Regions from separate parts of the Agrobacterium sp. 22-3639C2 genome, predicted to be linked through region 2. Evidence: riboswitches for the same ligand, from Rfam matches in the RefSeq annotation. Region 2 holds a riboswitch; each other region holds the start of a gene.
What was found. Region 2 has a riboswitch for cobalamin ahead of nrdH (glutaredoxin-like protein NrdH). Riboswitches for the same ligand answer to the same signal wherever they lie in the genome.
Positions count from the first base shown of each region.

Region 1 (7,913 bases), on a different contig from region 2:
CGCAGTTGCCGAGCCCTATGCGCTTTGGGCAATCGAGAAGCAGGAGGGCCTTGTTCTGCCCTGCACCCACCCTGCGGTGGTGCTGACTGATGATCTCGACCACTATGAAAAGCTGAAGCTGTTCCTGCTCAATCTTGGTCATTCCTATCTGGCGGAGCGATGGTTGCGGGATGCCCGTGCGAAAGACGAGACGGTGCGGCAGGCAATGGCCGACGATGCGCTTTCGGGAGATCTGGAAACGCTCTGGCGGGACGAGGTTCTGCCGGTCTTTGCCGCAGAAGGCATGGGGGAAGAAGCGCAAGCCTATATCCTTGCTGTGCGGGAGCGTTTCCTGAACCCCTTTCTCGCCCACCGGCTCGCGGACATTTCAGGCAATCACGATGAAAAGAAACGCCGTCGTTTTGTCCCGGTCATCGCAGCGGCGGAACGTCTGGGGTTAAACGTGCCGCAGCAGAAACTGCGTGCGGCGCTCGCCACCATCAAGCAATAACGGAGTTTTGTATGCAGCGCATGGGAATGGTCATCGGCGTCAAACCGGACATGATTGCGGAATATAGAAGACTGCACGCCGCCGTCTGGCCCGAAATTCTGGCGCTCATCAGCGATTGCAACATACGCAACTACACGATCTTCCTGCGCGAACCGGAAAATCTGCTGTTCGGATATTGGGAATATCACGGCACCGATTTCAGCGCCGATATGGCGAAGATGGCGGCAAGCCCAAAGAACCAGGAATGGTGGTCTTTCACCATTCCCTGCCAGCAACCACTCGAAAGCCGCAAGGAAGGCGAGTGGTGGGCAATGATGGAAGAAACCTTCCATCACGACTGAACGATTTCCTTTGACACTGACCGCGAGTGAACGGCCATGACCAAAATTACTGATCTGCGAGTTTTCGACCTGCGTTTTCCGACCTCCCAGAGCCTTGATGGTTCGGATGCGATGAACCCCGACCCGGATTATTCGGCGGCTTACGTCATTCTCGACACCGACGAACCGGAACTGAAAGGTCACGGGCTGACCTTCACCATTGGCCGCGGCAATGAGATTTGCTGCATGGCCATCAAGGCGATGCGCCATCTGGTGGTGGGAACCGATCTGGCGACGGTGACCGAGAACCCCGGCAAATACTGGCGCCACCTAACTGGTGATAGCCAGCTTCGCTGGATCGGCCCGGACAAGGGCGCGATGCATCTCGCCACCGGCGCTGTCGTCAATGCTGTCTGGGATTTGCTGGCCAAAAAGGCGGGTAAGCCGGTCTGGCAGCTTGTTGCCGATATGAGCCCTGAAGAAATCGCCGATATCGTCGATTACCGTTATCTAACTGACGTGCTGACGAAGGACGATGCGCTTGCGATCCTCAAAAAAGCCGAAAGCGGCAAAAAGGAACGTATCGAGACGCTGAAGAACGAAGGCTACGCCTGCTACACCACATCAGCCGGCTGGCTCGGTTATGACGACGCCAAGCTGCGCCGTCTTTGCCAGGAAGCGATAGATGCCGGTTTCAACCATGTAAAGATGAAGGTTGGCCGTGATCTCGAAGACGATATCCGCCGCCTCACCATCGCCCGCGAGGTGATCGGCCCCGACCGTTATCTGATGATCGACGCCAACCAGGTGTGGGAAGTGGATCAGGCGATTGAATGGGTCAAGCAACTTGCCTTCGCCAAGCCCTTCTTCATTGAAGAGCCGACCAGCCCGGACGATGTCGCCGGCCATCGCAAGATCCGTGCAGCCATCGGCTCCGTGAAGGTGGCAACCGGCGAAATGTGCCAGAACCGTATCATGTTCAAGCAGTTCATCGCCGAAGGTGCAATCGACGTCGTGCAGATCGACAGCTGCCGCATGGGTGGTCTCAACGAGGTGCTGGCGGTTTTGTTGATTGCTGCCAAATACAATTTGCCGGTCTGGCCGCATGCCGGTGGCGTCGGCCTTTGCGAATATGTGCAGCATCTGTCGATGATCGACTATCTCGTGGTTTCCGGCACCAAGGAAGGCCGCGTGATCGAATATGTCGACCATCTGCACGAGCATTTCATCGAACCCTGCGATATTCGCAATGCCGCGTACATGCCGCCGAAGCTGCCCGGTTTCTCCATTGAAATGAAGCCGGATTCTATTGCGACCTACACGTTCAAGGGATGATTGAAGGATAACAGCGCTTCCGTGAGGCGCTGCCACTCCGCTTCGCTGCCGGGAAGGCCGAAACGCATGTCGTTCGGCCTTTCATCAAAAATGCGCACCAGAATGCCGTGCAGGCCAAGGTGATCGAACAGTTCTTTGGCCCGGTGGTCCCGCACCAGGGTAAACAGGGACGTACCGCCGGCAATCTTCAGGCCCGCTTTTTCCAGCAATTCACTCATACGCTGTGCTTCTGCCGCAAGCCGGAGGCGCATGGATGATTGCCATTCCCTGTCCGCCAAAGCCTGCATCGCGATATTGAGCGCCGGCCCGGATACTGCCCAGGGGCCAAGCCTTGCCTCCAGTTCGGCAGCGATGTCGGGATGCGCAAGCGCAAAACCGAGCCGGACCCCTGCCATGCCATAGAACTTGCCGAAGGATCGCAGTACCACCAGCGCGTCGCGCCCTGCGGCATTTGCAAGGCTTTCCGTATGTCCCGTCTCGATAAAGGCCTCGTCTACGACGAGCAGGCCGCCTTTGCGGCGCATCGCCTCGGCCAGCGACAACAAAGCTTCTCGATCCGTGATGCGACCATCGGGGTTGTTGGGATTGACCACCACCGCATAGTCGTAAGCTGACAGACCACTGATATGGTCTACCTCGGTCACTGCCAGTCCGGCCATGCGCGCGGTTCGGGCATGTTCGGCATAAGCGGGGGAGAGCACGGCTCCGCTTTTCGCTCCGCGTTCGAGTGCCAGGTGAGCCAGCAATGGCATCAGCATCTGGGTGCCGGGGGACAGAGCCACATGCCCGGCTGATGGTGCGCCGAAAGAGGCGACGGCCAGCCTTTTCAATTCTTCGGCCGCGTCAGGCTCCGGCAGGCGGGCAAATGCGCTGGCGGGAACGGGAGAATGCGGGTAGGAGTGCGGATTGATCCCGGTCGACAGGTCGATCCACGGTTCCGGCGCTTCAGGAAACATCAGACGCGCCTTGCCGAGATTGCCGCCGTGACGGATCGTAGCCTGCGCCTTTTCCGGTACCTTATCGCCCATGTTCTTCGCTCTCGCTTTTCTGTCGCTCTTGATCGAACGCCTGACTGGATATCCGGACTGGCTGTTCAAACGCATCGGTCATCCCGTCACCTGGATCGGTTCGCTTATCGCGCTGCTGGACAAAAAATGGAACCGGGAGAGTGCTTCATTTTCGCAGCGCAAGGCGGCAGGCGTCGTGGCGCTTTCCGTTTTTCTGGCGCTGACGGTGCTTGTTGCATGGTTAGTGCAATCGGTTCTGCTTTTATTGCCCCTTGGTCTGTTGCTTGTTGCGGTGCTTGGGGCGTCACTTCCGGCCCAAAAAAGTCTGGAACAGCATGTGGAGGCCGTCGCCATTGCGCTGGAACGCGAGGGGATTGACGGCGGGCGCAAAGCTGTCTCCATGATCGTCGGGCGCGATCCGCAGGCGCTGGATGAGGCGGCAATCTGCCGGGCGGCGATTGAAAGCCTGGCTGAAAATTTCTCTGACGGCATTGTCGCCCCTTCCCTCTGGCTTGGTCTTCTGGGGCTGCCAGGCGGTGCGGGTTATAAGGCAATCAACACGGCCGACAGCATGATCGGTCATCGCTCGCCACGCCATGAGGCCTTTGGTTGTGCGTCGGCCCGGCTGGACGATCTGGTCAATTTGCCGGCATCGAGACTGAGCGGCGGTCTTTTCGTGGTCGCCGCGTTTTTCGTGAAGGGTGCATCACCGAAAGGGGCAATTGCCGCGATACGCCGCGATGCGCGGCATCACCGCTCTCCCAATGCCGGCTGGCCGGAGGCGGCATTGGCCGGGGCACTGGGCTTTGCGCTGGCCGGGCCGCGCTCCTATGGCGGGCAGATGATCGAGGCTCGTTTCATGGGCGAAGGCGGAAGAGCGACACTGGTTGCTGGCGATATTCGCACAGCGCTCAGGCTGGCGAGGATCGCAGACTTCCTGCTGATCGCGCTGTTCGGATTGCTGGCAATCCTTATCGCGCTATAGAAAGCAGTCTGTCGAGATCGAGGTGGTTCTCCATATGGGCCGCCAGGCGATCAAGAACGGCATCCACCTGCGCATCATAGTTCAATTCAGTGCCCTGCCCACCAAGCCGCTCAAGCCACGCCCCGCGTTGGCGGTCATCCGCAAACAGGCCGTGGATATAGGTGCCTAAGATGCGGCCATCGGGCGAAATTGCGCCATCGGCATGCCCGTCAATGGTCGAAAATGGCAGGTTGCACGCAGCACCCGTCGTCTCGCCAACATGCATTTCATAGCCGGATAAGGGAATTCCGTCGAAACTCTGTCCCTGCACGGAAACGAGCCTCTTGTCGCCGGTCAAAACCGTCGTCACATCCAGCAGGCCCAACCCCTCGACCGTCATTGGTGGTCCTTCGATGCCGTCAGGGTCGGCAACGGTTTTTCCAAGCATCTGGTATCCGCCGCAGAGACCGAGAACATAACCGCCGCGGCGCACATGTGCCTTGATGTCGATGTCGAGGTCTGCATTTTTCAGCACGGCGAGATCAGCTATGGTGGATTTCGAACCGCAGAGCAGAACCAGCCGGCAATCGGCGGGAATGGTCTCGCCCCGCCGCACTCGGATCAGTTCCACATCCGGCTCCATGTCGAGCGGATCCAGATCGTCGAAATTGGAAATATGCGGCAGGATCGGCACCGCAATGCGGATTTTCGCGCCGGGCTTTTGTTGCGCTGGGCCAGTAAGCCCAAGGGCGTCCTCCGCTGGCAATTTCGCAGCATCGGAAAAATGCGGCAATAGCCCGATGGACGCCCAGCCGGTCTTTTCCGCGATCATCCGCATGCCGTCTGAAAACAGCATAGGGTCACCGCGAAAGCGGTTCACGATGAAGCCCTCTATCATCGCGGCATCACCACGTTCGAGAACGGTTTTTGTGCCCACGAGGCTGGCGATGACCCCGCCCCGGTCGATATCGCCGATCAGAATCACGGGAGCATCTGCGGCGCGGGCAAAACCCATATTGGCGATGTCGTTAGCGCGGAGGTTGATTTCGGAAGCACTTCCCGCCCCTTCCACCAGCACCAGATCGGCCTGTTGTTTCAGGTGCTCGAAGCTCTCCAGCACACGCGGCATCAGCCCGGCTTTCATGTGCTGATAATCGGCAGCTTTGGCATTGCCGACAATTTTGCCCTGTACGACGACCTGTGCGCCGGTTTCGCTCTGCGGCTTTAAAAGCACCGGGTTCATGTGAACCGACAGCGGAACGCCTGCCGCCCGCGCCTGCAGCGCCTGCGCGCGACCGATCTCGCCGCCATCGGCGGTGACCGCCGCATTGTTCGACATGTTCTGCGGCTTGAACGGCATGACGGACAGGCCACGCCTGATGAAGGCGCGGGCAAGGCCAGCCACCATCAGCGATTTGCCGACATCCGAGCCGGTTCCCTGAAACATCAGCACACGTGCAGTCATGTCAGTATTCTATCCCGGCCTGCGCCTTTACGCCCGCCTTGAAGTGATGTTTGACGAGGGTCATTTCCGTCACCATGTCGGCAGCGTCGATCAACGGCTGTTTGGCGTTGCGGCCGGTAACGATGACATGCAGATCGGATCTACGGTTGGAAAGCGTTTCGACGACCTCTTCCAGCGGCAGGTAATCATAGCGGAGCGCAATGTTCAGTTCGTCGAGAACCAGCAATCCGATCGTTTCGTCGGCCATCAGTGCTTTCGCTTCCTCCCAGGCCTTTGTAGCTGCCGCGACATCGCGCTTCAGGTCCTGCGTGTCCCAGGTAAACCCCTCGCCCATGGTGCGCCATTCCACCCTGTCGCCGAACAAAGTCAGGGCCTGCTGTTCACCCGTCGACCATGCGCCCTTGATGAATTGCACGACGCCGACCCGCCGCCCGGTGCCGAGCATGCGCAAAGCAAGGCCGAAAGCGGCCGTGGATTTGCCTTTGCCAGGGCCGGTATTGATCATCAGCAGACCTTTTTCGATCGTCTTTTCCGCGACTTCGGCATCCTGAACCGTCTTGCGGTTGACCATTTTCTGCCGGTGGCGTTCGGCTTCGCTGTCGCTGATATCGCGTGTCATCGCGTTTTCCTTCTCGTCCAGCGGCGCGGGACCGTATGCCCCGCCATTCGGAGCGGCGACTATACTCAATTTGCCGCACCCGGCAATCGACAAGCCGGCAGCATTGACCGTCACGCCCGTTCAGCCTAAGGGTAAGGCACTGACGGTCTTTTCCCGGCAACGGGAAAAGCTAAGAGGGAACACGGTTCCACCCCATAACGGGTCATTCCGTGGCTGCCCCCGCAACTGTAAGCGGTAAGCCCGCACTATGAAGCCACTGGACCATAAAATTGGCCCGGGAAGGTGGTGCAGGGTGTTTTAAAGCCGCAAGCCAGGAGACCTGCCGTTTCAGGAAAAAACGTCTCCCGGGCGGGGTGCTCCGGTCAGCCGGTCGAATTGATTTGCAGCCGCGCTTTTCAGTGCGCTGTTTTCGACATCCGCACCCCGATGAGTTTAAAGGCGCGGAAAGCGGAACGGTTTGGATATTACCACAACATCTTCTTGTGCGGACGGGACAATGGAAGTCAACACAGCTTCCGGCGTGGTCGTTTTTGTCTGCCGAAGCTGTCGCGACGACACCGATCCCAATGCGGAGCCGCGCCCCGGCACCATCCTTGCGGAAGCTGCCATCGCAAAAGCGCGTGACTCCGGCATCGATGTTCGCTCCGTCAATTGCCTTGCCAATTGCAAACGAGGCCTCAGTGCCGTGCTGCGCGGTGCCGATGGCTGGTCCTATGTATTCGGCGGGCTGACGCCCAACGATGCGGAAGACCTGCTCACGGGCGCACAAATGCTGGCCGCCTCCGCAGATGGCCTGATGCCCTGGCGCTGCCGCCCCGACACATTGAAGCGCGGCATGGTGGCGCGCATTCCCCCATTCGATTTTACCGAGGAGAGATCATGAGCACCCTTCTGGACCGCGTTCCCTGCACCATCGTCACCGGCTTTCTGGGGGCTGGAAAAACCACGCTGCTGCGCGGTCTCCTCGAAAAGCTTGATGGCAAGCGGCTTGCCATCATCGTCAACGAATTCGGTGATATCGGCATCGATGGCGATATCCTCAAGGGATGCGGCATTGAGAGCTGCCCGGAGGAAAACATCGTTGAGCTGGCCAATGGCTGCATCTGCTGCACGGTGGCGGATGATTTCCAGCCGGCCATCGAACAGATTCTGAGCCGCCAGCCGAAGGTGGAGCACATCCTCATCGAGACCTCCGGCCTTGCCCTGCCCAAGCCGCTGGTGCAGGCATTTCAATGGCCGGCCATCAAGAGCCGCGTGACGGTTGACGCTGTGGTTGCCGTGGTGGATGGCGCTGCCCTTGCCGAGGGTCAGGTGGCGCATGACATGGAAGCCCTTGCCGCCCAGCGCGCAAATGACGAAGCCCTCGATCACGACGATCCGGTCGAAGAGGTTTTCGAGGACCAGATCGCCTGTGCCGATCTTATCGTGCTGACCAAGGCGGATCTGCTCGATAGCGCCGGTCTGGAAAAGGCGAAGGCTCATATTCTCGAGCATTTGCCGCGGGCCGCAAAGATCGTCGTCGCCTCGAATGGCGTCATCGATCCGGCCGTGCTGATCGGCCTCGGTCTTGCGGTTGAAGAGGATATCGAAAACCGCCGCACCCATCACGATGGTGAACTCGACCACGAACATGACGATTTCGACAGCTTCGTCATCGACCTGCCGGCCGTGACCGATCCGGAAGCGCTGGCGGCTCGTATCGCCGAGACGGCG
Region 1 covers NZ_JBNWDB010000006.1:81,854-89,766, forward strand. The annotation lists gene ACQZ6D_RS23725 (mannitol dehydrogenase family protein) at 1-490, shown strand, start outside; gene ACQZ6D_RS23730 (L-rhamnose mutarotase) at 502-831, shown strand; gene ACQZ6D_RS23735 (L-fuconate dehydratase) at 868-2,145, shown strand; gene cobD (threonine-phosphate decarboxylase CobD) at 2,127-3,173, opposite strand; gene cbiB (adenosylcobinamide-phosphate synthase CbiB) at 3,172-4,137, shown strand; gene ACQZ6D_RS23750 (cobyric acid synthase) at 4,124-5,581, opposite strand; gene cobO (cob(I)yrinic acid a,c-diamide adenosyltransferase) at 5,583-6,200, opposite strand; cobalamin riboswitch at 6,327-6,541, shown strand; gene ACQZ6D_RS23760 (DUF1636 family protein) at 6,697-7,083, shown strand; gene cobW (cobalamin biosynthesis protein CobW) at 7,080-7,913, shown strand, end outside.
Region 1: it holds a riboswitch for cobalamin, as region 2 does, so the genes downstream of both, ACQZ6D_RS23760 (DUF1636 family protein) here and nrdH (glutaredoxin-like protein NrdH) in region 2, are expected to answer to the same signal.

Region 2 (7,913 bases):
CGAGCAACGCTCTGCCTCCATGTTCTTTTCCGCATGGCGCACGAACAGATCGACACGGTGCGGTCCATCAAGCGTGCGGCCTGCCGCCGCGTCTCGATACCGGCCTTCGCGCAGCGTAAGCCTATACTCGTCTTCCAGATCGACAGCCGGCCGGTTGAGCGTGTCGTCCATGAAACCCGAGAGCGCCAGCGCTGCAGAGGGGAAGGCAGCATTGCCGGAACGGCCTTCGATGAGGCTCTTCAAAAGACCCAACATTTCATAGCGCGCGAGCGCCATCGAAATGCCGAGTTCCGCCATCTGCTTCTCAATACCGTCCAGCCAGACCGGATCGAAACGGCCTTCCGAAAGCAGACGGTTGCGGCCGCGCATGGCCTTTTCGAAGTCGCTTGCCCGCCGCCCATGCGCGGGATCGAGCGAGAGCACCAACCGATCGAGAAAACGCCGGCGATCCGAGGATGAACCGGTAAAAAGCCCATCCATGGCAGGCGTCAGCCACAGCACCCGCAGATGATCCGTCAATTCATCGACAGACTTCACCGATGTCCCGTTCAGCCTCAGGCGGCGCGACACTACCTCGCCGTCACCCTCGATCCCGGTTCCGATGGCGACCTCGCCGTCCATGCCGTCGACATCCGCAAAAATCGAAAAACCGGCGGCCTCCGCCCCCACTCGCGTGACATCGGACAGGGTGGCGCGGCGCAGGCCCCTTCCGGGCGACAAAAACGAAACGGCCTCCAGGAGATTGGTCTTGCCGGAACCGTTGTCACCCGTCAGCACCACGTGGCGGTCATCCAGCGCAAGCGACGCCGCCGCATAGTTGCGGAAGTCCGTGAGTTTCAGCCGTAAAAGCGACACCTTATTCGTCATCTGTACGGCCTAAAACGAACATAGCTGGATAGCAAGGTGGGGAATGCGTCGTCCGCATTGAACATAATGCAACCACACCGCAATCCAGTCTCCAGTAGCAACTTTTTGAGCGGCCGGTTATTTATGCGTGGTCCCTCATTATCGGTAACCCCATCCATGCGCCTGATTTTTTCGCTCCTCCTCGCTCTCAGCCTTCTTTCATCCTGCGCGGGCAGGCCGGGGGCGGATGTGTTGCAGGCCATAAACACCAAGACCACCGATACGAAAATCGTGACAGCCTATGTGGCGAGCACGCGGGAGAAAAACAACGAGGCCAAAAAGGGCTTTAGCGCTGGGCGGGCGGCTGAGCTGAATTATGCGCGCTTCGACATTTCCATTCCTCCCAGCCATAAAAGCGGAAATATCGAATGGTCCAAAGGTAAGCCGAACCCGAGCAAGGATTTTGTCGTCACCAAAGCCGATATGCTGACGAAAACGCGTTTCAATTCCGATCTTGGCGACGTCACCCGCTCCGGCAAGCAGATTGCGCTTTTTGTGCATGGCTATAATTACAGCTATCAGGAAGCCTTGTTCCGTGCGGCACAAATGGCAGCCGATGCCAATATGGATGGTGTGCCGCTGGTCTTTTCCTGGCCGTCCCAGGCGAGCGTCACCGGTTACGTGGCCGACAAGGAATCAGCGACCTATTCGCGAGACGCGCTGGCCACGGTGCTGACCGACCTTACCAGGCAAACACCGAAAAAAAGCATTGTCGTGTTCGGTCACAGCATGGGCGGCTGGCTGGTCATGGAAGCGCTGCGACAATTGCGCTTCGAAGGCAGGAACGATGTGCTCTCCAAACTACAGGTAGTGCTGGCCGCGCCGGATATCGACGCCGATGTTTTCCGCAAGCAGATCGAGGTGGTGGGAAGGCTCAATCCGCCGCTCACCATTCTCGTCTCCAAGGACGACCGCGCCCTGAAGGCTTCCTCCATCCTGGGGGCCGACGTCACCCGCATAGGCGCGCTGGATGTGACCGATCCTCAAGTGCAGGAAGCCGCCCTGAAAGAGGGCGTTCAGTTCGTTGACATCTCCAAGCTCAAGGCATCGGATCCGCTCAACCACGACCGCTATGCGGCACTCGCGTCGCTGGTGCCACAACTGGAGGCGAGCCGGAACGGCAACGGCGAAAACGGCATAGGCCGCGCGGGTGCCTTTGTGTTCGATGCTATCGGGGCAACAGTATCCAGCCCCTTCCGGCTTGCGAGCCAGGTCGTGAACCCGCAATAACTTTTGCGGGTTCTTGGCGACAACCGGTTCAGAAATCCCAGTCTTCGTCTTCTGTGGCGACCGCCTTGCCGATGACATAAGAAGAGCCGGAGCCGGAGAAGAAGTCGTGGTTCTCGTCGGCATTGGGAGACAGCGCCGAGAGGATCGCAGGATTGACCCGGCAAGCCTCGGGCGGAAACAGCGCCTCGTAACCCAGATTCATCAAGGCCTTGTTGGCGTTGTAATGCAGGAACTGCTTGACGTCCTCCGTCAGGCCAACGCCGTCATAGAGGTCTTGGGTATATTTGGCCTCGTTGTCGTAAAGCTCGAGCAAAAGATCGAAGGCGAAATCCTTGATCTCCTGTTTTTCCGCTTCGCCCAGACGTTCGAGCGCGCGCTGGAACTTGTAGCCGATGTAATAGCCATGCACGGCCTCATCGCGAATGATGAGACGGATCAAATCGGCCGTGTTGGTAAGCTTGGCGCGACTTGACCAGAACATTGGCAGGTAGAAGCCGGAATAGAACAGGAAGCTCTCCAGAAACACGCTGGCGACCTTCATTTTCAACGGATTTCCGCTATCATATTCGCGCATGATGAGCGCGGATTTGCGTTGCAGGAATTCGTTCTCCTCCGACCAGCGATAGGCGTCATCGACGTCAGGCGTGGAGCAGAGCGTCGAGAAGATCGAGGAATAGGAGCGGGCGTGGACCGCCTCCATGAAGGAGATGTTGGAAAGCACCGCCTCCTCGTGCGGCGTCGCCGAATCCGCCATCAGGCGCACGGAACCGACGCCGTTCTGGATCGTGTCCAGCAATGTCAGCCCGGTGAAGACGCGGATCGTCAGGGTCTGCTCTTCCGGCTTCAGCGTTCCCCAGGACGGGATATCGTTGGAGAGCGGCACCTTTTCCGGTAGCCAGAAATTCGATGTCAGGCGATTCCAGACTTCGAGATCCTTGTCATCCTCGATGCGGTTCCAGTTGACCGCGCGAATACGGGACGCGGGTTTTACGGCAATGTTCATTGTCTTGTCCCTCAATTCAGAGCGTGCAGGATACGCAGCCCTGAACCTGCGTGCCTTCCAGCGCCATCTGGCGCAAACGGATGTAGTAGATGGTCTTGATGCCTTTTTTCCAGGCGTAGATCTGCGCCCGGTTGATATCGCGCGTCGTTGCCGTATCGCGGAAGAACAGTGTCAGCGACAGGCCCTGATCGACATGCTGGGTGGCCGCCGCATAGGTATCTATGATCTTTTCCGGACCGATTTCGTAGGCATCCTGATAATATTCGAGATTGTCGTTCGAAAGGTAGGAAGCTGGATAATAAACACGGCCGATCTTGCCTTCCTTGCGAATTTCAATCTTCGAGACGATGGGATGGATCGAGGAGGTCGAGTGGTTGATATAGGAGATCGAGCCTGTGGGCGGCACGGCCTGAAGGTTCTGGTTATAGAGGCCGGTCTCCATGACGGCCTGCTTCAACGCTTTCCAGTCCTCCTGTGTCGGAATGGAAATGCCAGCTTTCTCAAAAAGGTCGCGGACCTTTTCCGTCGCGGGCAGCCATTCCCGGTCGGTATATTTATCGAAGTAGTCGCCCGAGGCATATTTGGAGTTTTCAAAGCCCTTGAAGCTCTGGCCCCTTTCAGTGGCAAGGCGATTGCTGGCGCGGATGGCGTGATAGGTCACCGTGTAGAAATAGATATTGGTGAAATCGATGCCCTCTTCGGAGCCGTAGAAGATGCGCTCGCGCGCCAGATAGCCATGCAGGTTCATCTGACCAAGCCCGATGGCGTGGCTCGCATCATTGCCCTTTTCCACGGAAGGGACAGACGAGATGTGGCTCATGTCAGAAACGGCCGTCAGCGCCCGGATGGAGGTTTCGATCGTCTTGCCGAAATCAGCCGAATCCATTGCTGAAGCAATGTTGAGCGAGCCGAGATTGCAGGAAATATCCTTGCCCATATGGCTGTAAGAGAGATCGTCGTTGAACTCGCTCGCCTCGCTGACCTGTAGGATTTCCGAGCAAAGATTGCTCATGCTGATACGGCCGGCGATCGGATTGGCGCGGTTCACCGTATCCTCGAACATGATATAGGGATAACCGCTTTCGAACTGGATTTCTGCGATGACTTGGAAGAACTCGCGTGCCTTTATCTTCTTCTTGCGGATGCGGCTGTCGGCGACCATTTCCTGATATTTTTCGCTGACGGAAATCTCGGTAAACGGCACGCCATAGACCCGCTCAACATCATACGGCGAGAACAGGTACATATCCTCGTTGTTTCTCGCGAGTTCGAAGGTGATATCAGGGATCACCACGCCGAGCGAAAGGGTTTTGATGCGGATTTTTTCGTCGGCGTTTTCGCGCTTGGTATCGAGGAAACGCATGATGTCCGGGTGATGGGCATGCAGATAGACCGCGCCAGCGCCCTGGCGCGCGCCAAGCTGGTTGGCGTAGGAGAACGAATCTTCCAGCAGCTTCATGACAGGAATGACGCCAGAGGACTGGTTTTCGATCTGTTTGATCGGCGCGCCGGCTTCGCGAATATTGGTCAGGGACAGTGCTACGCCACCGCCACGCTTGGAAAGCTGCAATGCTGAATTGATGGACCGGCCGATGCTTTCCATATTGTCTTCCACACGCAGCAGAAAACACGAAACCAGCTCACCGCGGCTTTTCTTGCCAGCGTTGAGAAAGGTCGGGGTTGCCGGCTGGAAGCGGCCGGAAATGATTTCATCCATCAGATCGCGGGCAAGCTGCTCGTCGCCACGCGCCAGAGCCAACGCCACCATGCAGACGCGGTCCTCATAACGCTCCAGGTAACGCTTTCCGTCGAAGGTCTTCAGCGTATAGGACGTATAATATTTGAAGGCGCCGAGAAATGTCGGAAAACGGAACTTTCTGGCATAGGCCTCGTCGTAGAGGTCACGGACGAAATTGAAGGAATACTGGTCCAGCACCTCCTGTTCGTAATATCCCTCGGTCACGAGATAATCGAGCTTTTCCCTGAGATTATGGAAAAACACCGTGTTCTGGTTGACGTGCTGAAGGAAATATTGCCGTGCCGCAAGGCGGTCCTTGTCGAGCTGAATCTTCCCGTTTTCATCGTAGAGGTTCAGCATCGCGTTCAGCGCGTGATAGTCCAGTCCCGCGTCCAGGTGTTTCTGCGCAGCGGTTACTTGTTGTTTGGCATCCGTGTTGCGCACCGCGCTCGAGGTCAGCGTGTCCAAAATCGTTCCAATCCATGATTGACGTTGGCGACATCTTCCTCCGTGCCGAGAAGCTCGAAGCGGTAGAGAAACGGCACCGCGCATTTACGCGACACGATATCTCCGGCGGATGCGAAAGCTGCGCCAAAATTCGTATTTCCCGCCGCGATGACGCCGCGAATGAGATTTCGGTTTGAGGGCTCGTTCAAAAACCGGATAACCGGTTTCGGTACCGCTCCTTTCATGCCGCCGCCCCCATAGGTGGGGGTGACGAGAACATAGGGCTCCGACACGTGAGGAACGTCTTCCTCGGCGCCGAGCGGCAGGCGAAGCAATCGTCGCCCCAGTTTTTGAAGGAAGCGATGAGTGTTCTCAGACCGGCTGGAATAATAGACGATCAGCCCCATCGCATCGCCTCCTCAGCTGATCGAGCCAATCATGTCCGGACGGAAACCCGCCCAATGGCGTTCGCCGGCAACGACCACGGGAACCTGCATGTAACCAAGGCCGCGAACGCGATCGAGGGCATCCGCGTCTTCTGAGATATCGACGATCTCGTAGCTGACACCGATGCGGTCAAGCGCACGATAGGTGGCAGTGCACTGAACGCAGGCGGGTTTGCTGTAAACGGTGACGGTCATTGTTTCCTCTTTCGAAGCCGCCTTTACGCACGGCTCAACATTGCCCGCCTGCAATCACAAGCGGGTGGCGATGGTTCTGTCATTCTGGCGAGGCGCGGCTCAGGCCGCGTAAGATCGCTGTCTACGCCGACGAGCGTAGAAACTCATAAAAATGCACTGGCATGACTTCACCCCGAAGCTTGTTCTGGAGGGGGCAGAAAAGGGCGCACGCAATTCATTTGCGTCATACACCTTCCTTCCGGACACCCCGCCCGTGGACGTTTTCGCTCAAGGCAGGTCTCCTGACTTGCGGGTCAAAACATCCATTCCCACCTTCCCGGAGCTTTTAGCGCCAGTGGCTCAAATCGGAACGATGCTCACCGCTTACAGTTGCGGGGGCAGTTTCGGCATTGCTTCACCATAATGGTGTTGCGCACCGAATTCCCGTCTTAGCTCCCGACGCTTGCGAATCGAAAGAACCTTGAACACCACATATAGTATATGATGAATTTTTTTCGTCAATAATTAGACATGCGAAAGCCCCACCCTGTGGATCAAAAAGATTCAACACATGGTCAACAAAGGCTTAACGGTGAATGCTCGATGCCGCCTACGGACGGAAGCGGCGGGTTATTCCCAGATATCGATGCGAATATCGGCGGGGCGGGAGTTCTCAATCACCCGCTTTCCGTTGGGAAGATCATTTTCGAACAGTTTGGCGTGAATCTCGGTCGCATCGAGACCATAGCCCTGCCATCTATCCCGCAGGCGTTCCTCGAGCACCGCAACGGATGGGCCTACGAAGACGGTAAGATCGAAGCTGCCGGAAAGCTTCGTCCACGGCGCCTCGTTCAACAGCAGATAGTTGCCTTCGGCAAGAATGAAGCGTGTTTCTGGCGCGATGGCGCGAGCGGAGGCAATGGCAATTTCGCGGGAGCGGTCAAAAACCGGGACAAGAACTTCCTGCCCGCCCTGACGAACTGCGGAGACGATATCAAGAAAGCCGCGCACGTCGAAGGTCTCCGGTGCGCCTTTTCGCGGCAAGAGCCCCCGTTCTTCGAGAATACCGTTATCCATATGGAAGCCGTCCATGGGCAGGACAGCCGCAGCCTCGCCGCGCGCCACGAGGGCACCGCACAGGGCATCCGCCAGCGTGGATTTGCCGGCCCCAGGGGGACCGGCAATGGCAATGATAAAACGAGATTTATCCTCAGCCCGCCGAAGAACGTCTTCGACGATCGTTTCAAGCTTCAACGTCATGCGGCCAGCGTTTCCTTTGGCGCTTCCTTGGCGCCCGTCATGAAGGCGACGGCGTCGGACATGGTATAGTCCTTCGGATTGATGACGCACAAACGCTTGCCCAGCCGATGAATATGAATCCGGTCAGCAACCTCGAAAACATGCGGCATGTTGTGCGAGATGAGAACGATCGGTAGCCCTCGCGCGCGTACATCCAGAATAAGCTCGAGAACGCGGCGGCTTTCCTTGACGCCGAGCGCCGCTGTCGGTTCGTCAAGGATGACGACCTTGGAGCCGAAGGCGGCTGCACGCGCCACCGCAACACCCTGGCGCTGGCCGCCGGAGAGGGTTTCCACCGCCTGATTGATGTTCTGGATCGTCATCAGGCCGAGTTCAGAGAGTTTCTCACGGGCAAACTTTTCCATCGCCGGACGGTCCAGTGCCCTGAACAGGCTTCCCTGAATACCGGGTTTGCGGATTTCACGGCCGAGAAACATATTGTCGGCTATGGACAATGCGGGAGACAGCGCAAGGTTCTGATAAACGGTTTCGATACCAGCCTTGCGCGCCTCGATCGGCGAGCGGAACTGTACCGGCTTGCCTTCAAGCCTGATCTCCCCTTCATCGGGTGTCACCGCACCGGAAATCGCCTTGATGAGAGAGGATTTTCCAGCACCGTTATCACCGATGACGGCGAGGATTTCGCCCGGATAAAGGTCAAAATCGGCAT
Region 2 covers NZ_JBNWDB010000003.1:876,135-884,047, forward strand. The annotation lists gene recF (DNA replication/repair protein RecF) at 1-867, opposite strand, end outside; gene ACQZ6D_RS17285 (alpha/beta hydrolase) at 1,024-2,136, shown strand; gene nrdF (class 1b ribonucleoside-diphosphate reductase subunit beta) at 2,165-3,139, opposite strand; gene nrdE (class 1b ribonucleoside-diphosphate reductase subunit alpha) at 3,156-5,345, opposite strand; gene nrdI (class Ib ribonucleoside-diphosphate reductase assembly flavoprotein NrdI) at 5,333-5,731, opposite strand; gene nrdH (glutaredoxin-like protein NrdH) at 5,744-5,965, opposite strand; cobalamin riboswitch at 6,220-6,443, opposite strand; gene ACQZ6D_RS17310 (nucleoside triphosphate hydrolase) at 6,575-7,204, opposite strand; gene ACQZ6D_RS17315 (ATP-binding cassette domain-containing protein) at 7,201-7,913, opposite strand, start outside.

Region 3 (7,913 bases), on a different contig from region 2:
GATACGTGTTCCCTTGCGGGCCTTGCGCAACAACTTCTGCACCACGTCGTTGCAGCCCTGCGGCCAGTACCAGCTGCGGCGCAGGCGCCAGCCGTCGATGATGTCACCGACCAGGATGATCGTATCGGCCTCGTGATGTTTCAGGAAGTCGAGCAAAAAATCCGTCTTGGCCGCCTTGGAACCGAGATGGACATCCGAAATGAAAAGCGTTCTGAACTGTCTGGTTTCAATTTGACCGGCCACGGATTTAATCCCCTTGTTCGGTTGCGTCCCTGCGGCTTTCTTCCCTCTCAGAACCAGACTCGTGTTGCAGCAACATGACAATGGCCGGTTTTTGTATGGAATATGACTGATGGCATCACGAAAACGCGAATAAGCCATGCCCGCATTTGCATAAGCGGGCGGCAAATAACGGCTGTACCACGGGAAAGTTTGTTGTATTCAGAGGGCCGGAATTGAACCAGACATGACGGTGGAAGACATGACCTCTCACGATAAGAACAACACGCCCGCCAACACGGCAAAGGCCGACATCGAGGAACAGGCGCTCTTTTTCCACCGCTACCCGCGCCCCGGCAAGCTGGAAATCCAGGCCACCAAGCCCCTTGGCAACCAGCGCGATCTGGCGCTTGCCTACTCGCCGGGTGTCGCCGCCCCCTGCCTCGCCATCCATGAAAATCCGGAAATGGCAGCGGAATATACCGCCCGCGCCAATCTCGTTGCAGTGATTTCCAACGGTACGGCAGTGCTTGGCCTTGGAAATATCGGCCCGCTTGCGTCCAAGCCTGTTATGGAGGGCAAGGCCGTCCTCTTCAAGAAATTCGCCGGCATCGACGTTTTCGATATCGAGATCGATGCGCCCGGCATCAACGACATGGTCTCCACCATCGCAGCGCTGGAACCCACCTTCGGCGGCATCAACCTTGAAGACATCAAGGCGCCCGAATGTTTCGAGGTGGAGCGCCAGCTGCGCGAGAAGATGAACATCCCGGTCTTCCACGACGATCAGCACGGCACGGCGATCATCGTCGCCGCCGCCGTCACCAACGCGCTGGAACTGGCTGGAAAATCGCTTTCGAGCGTCAAGATCGTTGCCTCCGGCGCCGGTGCGGCAGCCCTTGCCTGCCTCAATCTGCTTGTCGCCATGGGCGCAAAGAAAGAAAACATCTGGGTCCACGATATCGAGGGCCTCGTTTATGACGGCCGCAACTCGCTGATGGACGAGTGGAAGGAAGTTTACGCGCAAAAGACCGACAAGCGGGTTCTGGCCGACTCGATCGACGGCGCCGATGTCTTCCTCGGTCTTTCGGCGGCAGGCGTGCTGAAGCCGGAACTTCTGGAGCGCATGGCGGAAAATCCGCTGATCCTGGCACTTGCCAACCCCAATCCGGAAATCATGCCGGAAGTGGCCCGTGCTGCCCGCCCGGATGCGATGATCTGCACCGGCCGTTCGGATTTCCCGAACCAGGTCAACAACGTGCTGTGCTTCCCCTATATCTTCCGCGGCGCGCTGGATTGCGGCGCAACCACGATCAACGAGGAAATGAAGATGGCCGCCGTGCAGGCCATTGCCGAGCTTGCCCGCGAAGAAGTCTCGGAAGTCGCCGCCAAGGCCTATAGCGGCGAAACGCCGATCTTCGGCCCGAACTACCTCATTCCCTCGCCTTTCGATCCGCGCCTCATCCTGCGCATCGCGCCGGCCGTTGCCCGTGCTGCCGCCGCAAGCGGCGTCGCCGCCCGGCCAATCAGCGATTTCGAAGCCTATCTCGACCAGCTCAACCGCTTCGTCTGGCGTTCCGGCTTCATCATGAAACCGGTCTTCAACGCCGCCAAGGTTGCCGAAAAGAAGCGCATCATCTTTGCTGAAGGCGAAGACGAGCGCGTGCTGCGCGCCGCACAGGTGCTTCTGGAAGAAGGCACCGGCATCCCGATCCTCATCGGTCGCCCGCAGATCATCGAAACGCGCCTGAAGCGCTTCGGCCTGCGTATCCGCCCGAATACCGATTTTGCGGTGGTCAATCCCGAAGACGATCCGCGTTACCGCGACTACGTCGATGATTATTTCGCACTGGTCGGCCGCGCTGGCATCAACCCGGAGGCGGCCCGCACCATCGTGCGCACCAACTCCACGGTCATCGGCGCGCTGTCGGTGAAGCGTGGTGAGGCGGATGCGCTGATCTGCGGTCTGGAAGGCCGTTACGACCGGCACCTGCGCGACGTGAACCAGATCATCGGCAAGCAGGAAAGCGTTCGCTCTTTCGCAGGCCTCAGCCTGCTCATCACCCAGCAGGGCGCGCTGTTCCTCACCGACACCTTCGTCAACAACGATCCGACCTCCGAAGAAGTGGCCGAAATGGCCATTCTCGCGGCAAAGGAAATCCGCCGCTTCGGCATCACGCCGAAGATCGCGCTCGCCAGCCACTCCAATTTCGGGTCGCGCGATTCGGAAAGCGCCCGCAAGATGCGCCGCGCCCTGAAGATCGTGCAGGCAGCGGCACCCGAACTGGAAGTGGACGGCGAAATGCAGGGCGGCTCGGCACTTTCGGAAGCGCTGCGCAAGCGCGCCATGCCCAACAGCGTGCTTACCGGCGAAGCGAACCTGCTGGTCTTCCCGAACCTCGATGCCGCAAACATCACGCTCGGCGTCACCCGCACGCTGACGGAGGGCCTGCATGTCGGCCCCATCCTGCTTGGCACGGCTCTTCCCGCCCATATCCTGTCGCCCAGCGTCACCTCGCGCGGCGTTGTCAACATGGCGGCCTTTGCCGTCGTGCAGGCATCGCACCCTTCGGTGTGATGAAGGCGTATTAACGCAGTTTTGAACATGCTGTTGCCGCATTGCGGCAACAGCTTATGTTATCTTCCTGAACACGGATTTCCCGAAGCATAACACCCTCGCCACCGGCCGGGGACATCGAACGGATCGCACCATTGACCCGGCGCCGCAGCATTATCGGCCTCCTGCTTCCCCTTGTTTTCATCGCCCCGGCCGCTGCTTTCGCGGATCAGGTCTGCGATACGCTTTATGCGCAGCTGCGCGAACCGCCGCGTGTCATCGGCAACACCGCCGAGGTACGGCGTTACGCCAATGCGCTCACCCGCCAGAACATCGAGATCCGCAGGATCAGGAACGATCTGCGCCGTTACGGCTGTTCATCCGCAAGCGTCACCGTTTATGGCAGCCCGAATGCCGAACTCTGCGCAGAGATCAGCGACGCGATGGCGGATGCGCAGAGCGAACGCGATGCCATCATCCGTGACCGCGACTATGCCATGGCGGCCCAGGGCAGCGATGATAGCGACATCAGACGCCAGCGCATTCTCGCCGCACTCGACGCCAATGGCTGCAGCGCCATTCCGGAAACGGAAGCGCGCCAGCCGACGGCACCCGATGTGACACGTTACCCCGACGCCTTCGGCGAACAGAGCAATCCGCCGGGACAGGCAGGGCTTTCGCCCTACCCCAATGCCGCTGCTGAAGGCGGGCTCAGGACGCTGTGCGTGCGCACCTGCGACGGCTCGTTCTTCCCCATCGCTTCCAATGCCTCGCCGCTCGATTTCCGTGCGCAGGCCGAACAATGCCAGAAAATGTGTCCGGGTACGCAGACGGAGCTTTATTTCCACTCCATGACGGAGCAGGAAACGGCTGACATGGTCTCGGCTGAAACAGGAAAGCCCTATAAGGACCTGCCGACCGCCTTTGCCTATCGAAATGCCTCAACCAAAGCCCCAGGCTGCGCCTGCAACATGGCCGCCTATCACGAGGAGATGAAGCAGCAGGAGGCTGCGCGGCCGGAAGCTGAGAAACCCTATTCAAGCATCACGACCATTCCATCACCGCAAGGTGACACCTCCAAAAAACCCACCGAACTGCAGCAGGCCGCAAAGCCGCCGGAACAACCGGTTCCGGAACGCGACTATGACCCGAACAACAGCAGGGTCCGCGTCATCGGCCCTAAATTCCTGCCCGACCAGACAGGCCGGATCGACCTGAAGAACCCGGCGCTGAAGGGCATTCAGCCGCAGCAATAGCTCCCATCAAGCACGCGGTATGGAGTTGGCAACGCTCTATCTCACTCACAAGGCGGTCGCGTGTTCTCTTTACCGCCCGCCCCAGCGATTGCGAAACACCAGCTCCTCCAGCGGCACGCGCTGCCGCCAACCCTTCACCGCCAGTTCCGGCTCGGTATAAAGTGTATCGACGCGGCCGAGGCATAGCCAGGCGACGATCTCGATGTGGTCCGGGATTTCCAGAATGGTCCGAATGTCGCTATCGTGGAAAATGCTGACCCAGCCGACGCCGATGCCTTCGGCGCGCGCTGCAAGCCAGAGGTTCTGGATGGCGCAGACGGTGGAATAGACATCGGTGCGCGGATTGTGGGTGCGGCCCAGCACCACCTTGCCGCCACGCGTCGGATCGCAGGTGACGCAGATGCTGAGCGGCGCCTTGCGGATGCCCTCAAGCTTGAGGCTGCGGTAAAGCGCCTGCTGCTCCCCCTCGAACATCGCCGCCGCCTCGCCATTGGCGCGGCTGAAGGCAACCCAGGCTGCCTGCCTGACCGCACCGTCAGTGACGAGCGTGAAATTCCACGGCTGCATGAAACCGACCGAGGGCGCGGAATGCGCCGCCTTCAGCAGGCGCTCGACCACATCTTCCGGCAATGGATCCGGAAGGAACTGGTCGCGCACATCACGGCGGGTTTCGATGGCACGGTAGATCGCCTCTCGCTCCCCCTCGGAAAACGGGTAGGCGGGCGAAAGCGCGTGATCGAATGCATTTGCGTCGAGCGAACTGGTCGCGAGTGGATCGGTCGGCATCGTCTATCCCCAACAATGCTGGCGCGCCGCCACGAAAACCGGCTCCGGTTTTCGCCTGCACGACGCGCTGCTGCAACAACCTGCCGCCGTCCACGCGGTCTGGTCTATCCTGTCAGGCCGGTCTTCTGACTCGGCTTCATCCGCCCACTTTCGCCTTCCCGAATGGATTCAGTGGCATCAAGAAAAAGGGCATCCGCCTCACAGCGCTGGGCACGTTCCGGTCTTGCACCGGATTCCCGATTCTCCCGCCCTAAAGGGCAGGCACCTGACGAAGAAGCTTATGAGCAACAAAGATTGCAAATACAAGTATCTTGCGCAGCGATGCGGCAATGTGACCGTGGCCACCTCACCGGCGTATTGCGGCCTTCAGCCGCCGCGCAGACGCGCGCCAGCTGAAGCACCCCTACCGCATCACCCAACGGGAAAATACCGCACATAAGCGAACTCATCCCCGTCCGGTGACCAGTTGGGGGAATTCATCGTTCCCTGCCCGCCGAAAAGGTCAAACAGCGTTTCGGCATTGCCGCCATCCATATCCATCAGCCGCACGCGCACGTTGAGGTCGCGCGGATGGTCGAAGACATCGGCGTCGTAGGAGACGAAGACGACCTTGTCACCGCTGGGGGACGGATGCGGGAACCAGTCGCCATAGGCGCTGTCGGTGATACGCTCGACGGCCGAGCCATCCACCCGCACGCGCCAGATCTGCATCTGGCCGGTGCGGCTGGAGTTGAAATAGATCCATTCTCCATCCGGCGAATAATCCGGCCCGTCATTGCGGCCCTCACCATGGGTAAGGCGTGTCTCAACACCGCTGTCTATGTCCATGGAATAAATATCGAAAACCTGATCGCGAATGCCGCAATAGGCGAAACCTTTCCCGTCCGGCGACCAGCCGTGCCAGTAGGACGGAAGGTTCTTAGTCATCAGACGCGGCGTTCCGCCCGTCGAAGGCAGCAGATAGATGGCACTCTTGCCGAACTCCACCTTGTCGGAAATGGCATAAAGCGAACCGTCAGGCGAAATGCCGTGGTCATTGTTGCAGATTGTCGCAAAGCCGGTATCGACCTTTTCCGGCGAAGGGTCGCCGGCAAGTGACAGGCGATAAAGCAGACCGTCGCAGTTCAGAAGCAGGTATTTCCCGTCCGGCGACCAGTTCGGAGCCTCGAACAGCTCCGGCGTCTGCCAGACCACCCGCATCTGCCGAGTGCGGATGTTGAAGATTTCGATGGAACTGCGCATGCTGCCTCCCGGGCCTGTCGATCGTCTGGCGTGGAGCGTTGAATGGCACAAACATTCCGTTTGCATCCGCCACCGCCGTGATTATGATCCTATTGCCGCAGGCACCGCCCTGCAAATTCAAATAGGAAAAAACAGCAGCGTTCCGGCACCGCCCGCTCCCCTGCCCGTTTCTCCCAGATCCGAGGTTCCGCGATGAACACCATCGCCGTTCACGGCATCCGCTTCGGTCGGATCGCCGCAATGCTTCCTGTCAAGAATATCGAGAAGGCCCATGACTTTTATGTCCGTGTGCTGGGCTTCGAAAAGACCTTCGAAAACGGCAACCCTGTCGGTTTCATGATCCTGAAACAAGGTAATGCCGAGTTGCACCTGACATTGCAGTCGACGCACAAACCGGCCCCCTTCAATGTGGCGCATATGCTGGTCAGCGACGCCGGCGCGCTGCACGCGCTTTGCAAAAGCCACGGGCTTCGCATCATCAAAAGTCTGCAGGACAAGGATTATGGCCTGCGGGCCTTCGTTTTCGAAGACCCGGATGGTAACCGCATCGATGTGGGGCAGGTTATTTAACGAGATAGGGAGACGGCGCGGCGTGTCCGCGCCGTTGGAGGAAAAGGATGCTTCTTCGCCATCGATATTTGGCGAAGCCGCAGCATCCGCACTCCATCACCCCGAACTAGATTCGGGGTCCAGCAAGCTCCCTCCATGCCCTCCTTCGACTACCTGTCCCTGAACCGGTTGGTAATCGGATAACGGCGATCGCGGCCGAAGTTCTTCTTGGTGATCTTCACCCCGGGCGCGGATTGGCGGCGTTTGTATTCGGCGAGATAGAGCAGATGCTCGATCCGGTGCACCGTCGCGATATCATGGCCACGCGCGAGGATTTCCTCGACCGACATTTCCTTTTCCACCAGGCACTCCAGAATATCGTCCAGCACCGGATAGGGCGGCAGCGAATCCTGGTCTGTCTGGTTGGGTCGCAATTCGGCGGATGGCGCCTTGGAGATGATATTGGCGGGGATCACTTCGCCGGACGGCCCGAGCGCGCCCGGCGGCACATGGGAATTGCGCCAACTGGAGATGGCGTAGACCTGCATCTTGTAGAGGTCCTTGATGGGATTGAAACCGCCATTCATGTCGCCATAAAGCGTCGCATACCCCACCGACATTTCCGACTTGTTGCCTGTTGTCACCACCATCGAGCCGAACTTGTTGGAAACAGCCATGAGAATGGTGCCGCGTGTACGGCTCTGCAGGTTTTCTTCGGTAATGCCTTCCTCCGTGCCCTCGAACATTTCCGAAAGCGCCGACAGGAACCCATCCACCGGTTCGGCAATGGGCACGATATCGTAACGGCAGCCAAGCGCCCTGGCGCAATCGGCTGCGTCCTTCAGCGAATCCTCGGAGGTGTAACAATAGGGCAGCATGATGCAGCGCACCCGCTCTTCGCCCAGCACATCAACAGCAAGCGCAGCGCAGATCGCCGAATCGATACCGCCGGAAAGGCCGAGAACCACGCTCTTGAAGCCGTTCTTGTTGACGTAATCGCGAAAGCCCAGCATGCAGGCGCGGTAATCCGCCTCCTCGCCTTCAGGGATTTTCGAGAAAGGACCGCTTTCGCAGCGCCAGCCTTCTGCGGTGCGTTTCCAATCGGTGACGGCAAGGGTCGCCTCGAACTGGCTCATCTGGAAGGCAAGGGTCTTGTCGGCATTGAAACCGAAGCTCGCGCCGTCGAAAACCAGCTCGTCCTGCCCGCCAAGCTGATTGGCGAAGACCAGCGGCAAGCCGCTTTCGATTACCTGTTTCAGCGCCACCTGATGGCGCACATCCAGCTTGCCGCGATAATAGGGTGA
Region 3 covers NZ_JBNWDB010000001.1:616,163-624,075, forward strand. The annotation lists gene ACQZ6D_RS03040 (UDP-2,3-diacylglucosamine diphosphatase) at 1-252, opposite strand, end outside; gene ACQZ6D_RS03045 (NADP-dependent malic enzyme) at 482-2,797, shown strand; gene ACQZ6D_RS03050 (DUF2865 domain-containing protein) at 2,932-4,032, shown strand; gene bluB (5,6-dimethylbenzimidazole synthase) at 4,102-4,818, opposite strand; cobalamin riboswitch at 4,917-5,102, opposite strand; gene ACQZ6D_RS03060 (TolB family protein) at 5,230-6,060, opposite strand; gene ACQZ6D_RS03065 (VOC family protein) at 6,253-6,630, shown strand; gene ACQZ6D_RS03070 (NAD+ synthase) at 6,780-7,913, opposite strand, start outside.
Region 3: it holds a riboswitch for cobalamin, as region 2 does, so the genes downstream of both, bluB (5,6-dimethylbenzimidazole synthase) here and nrdH (glutaredoxin-like protein NrdH) in region 2, are expected to answer to the same signal.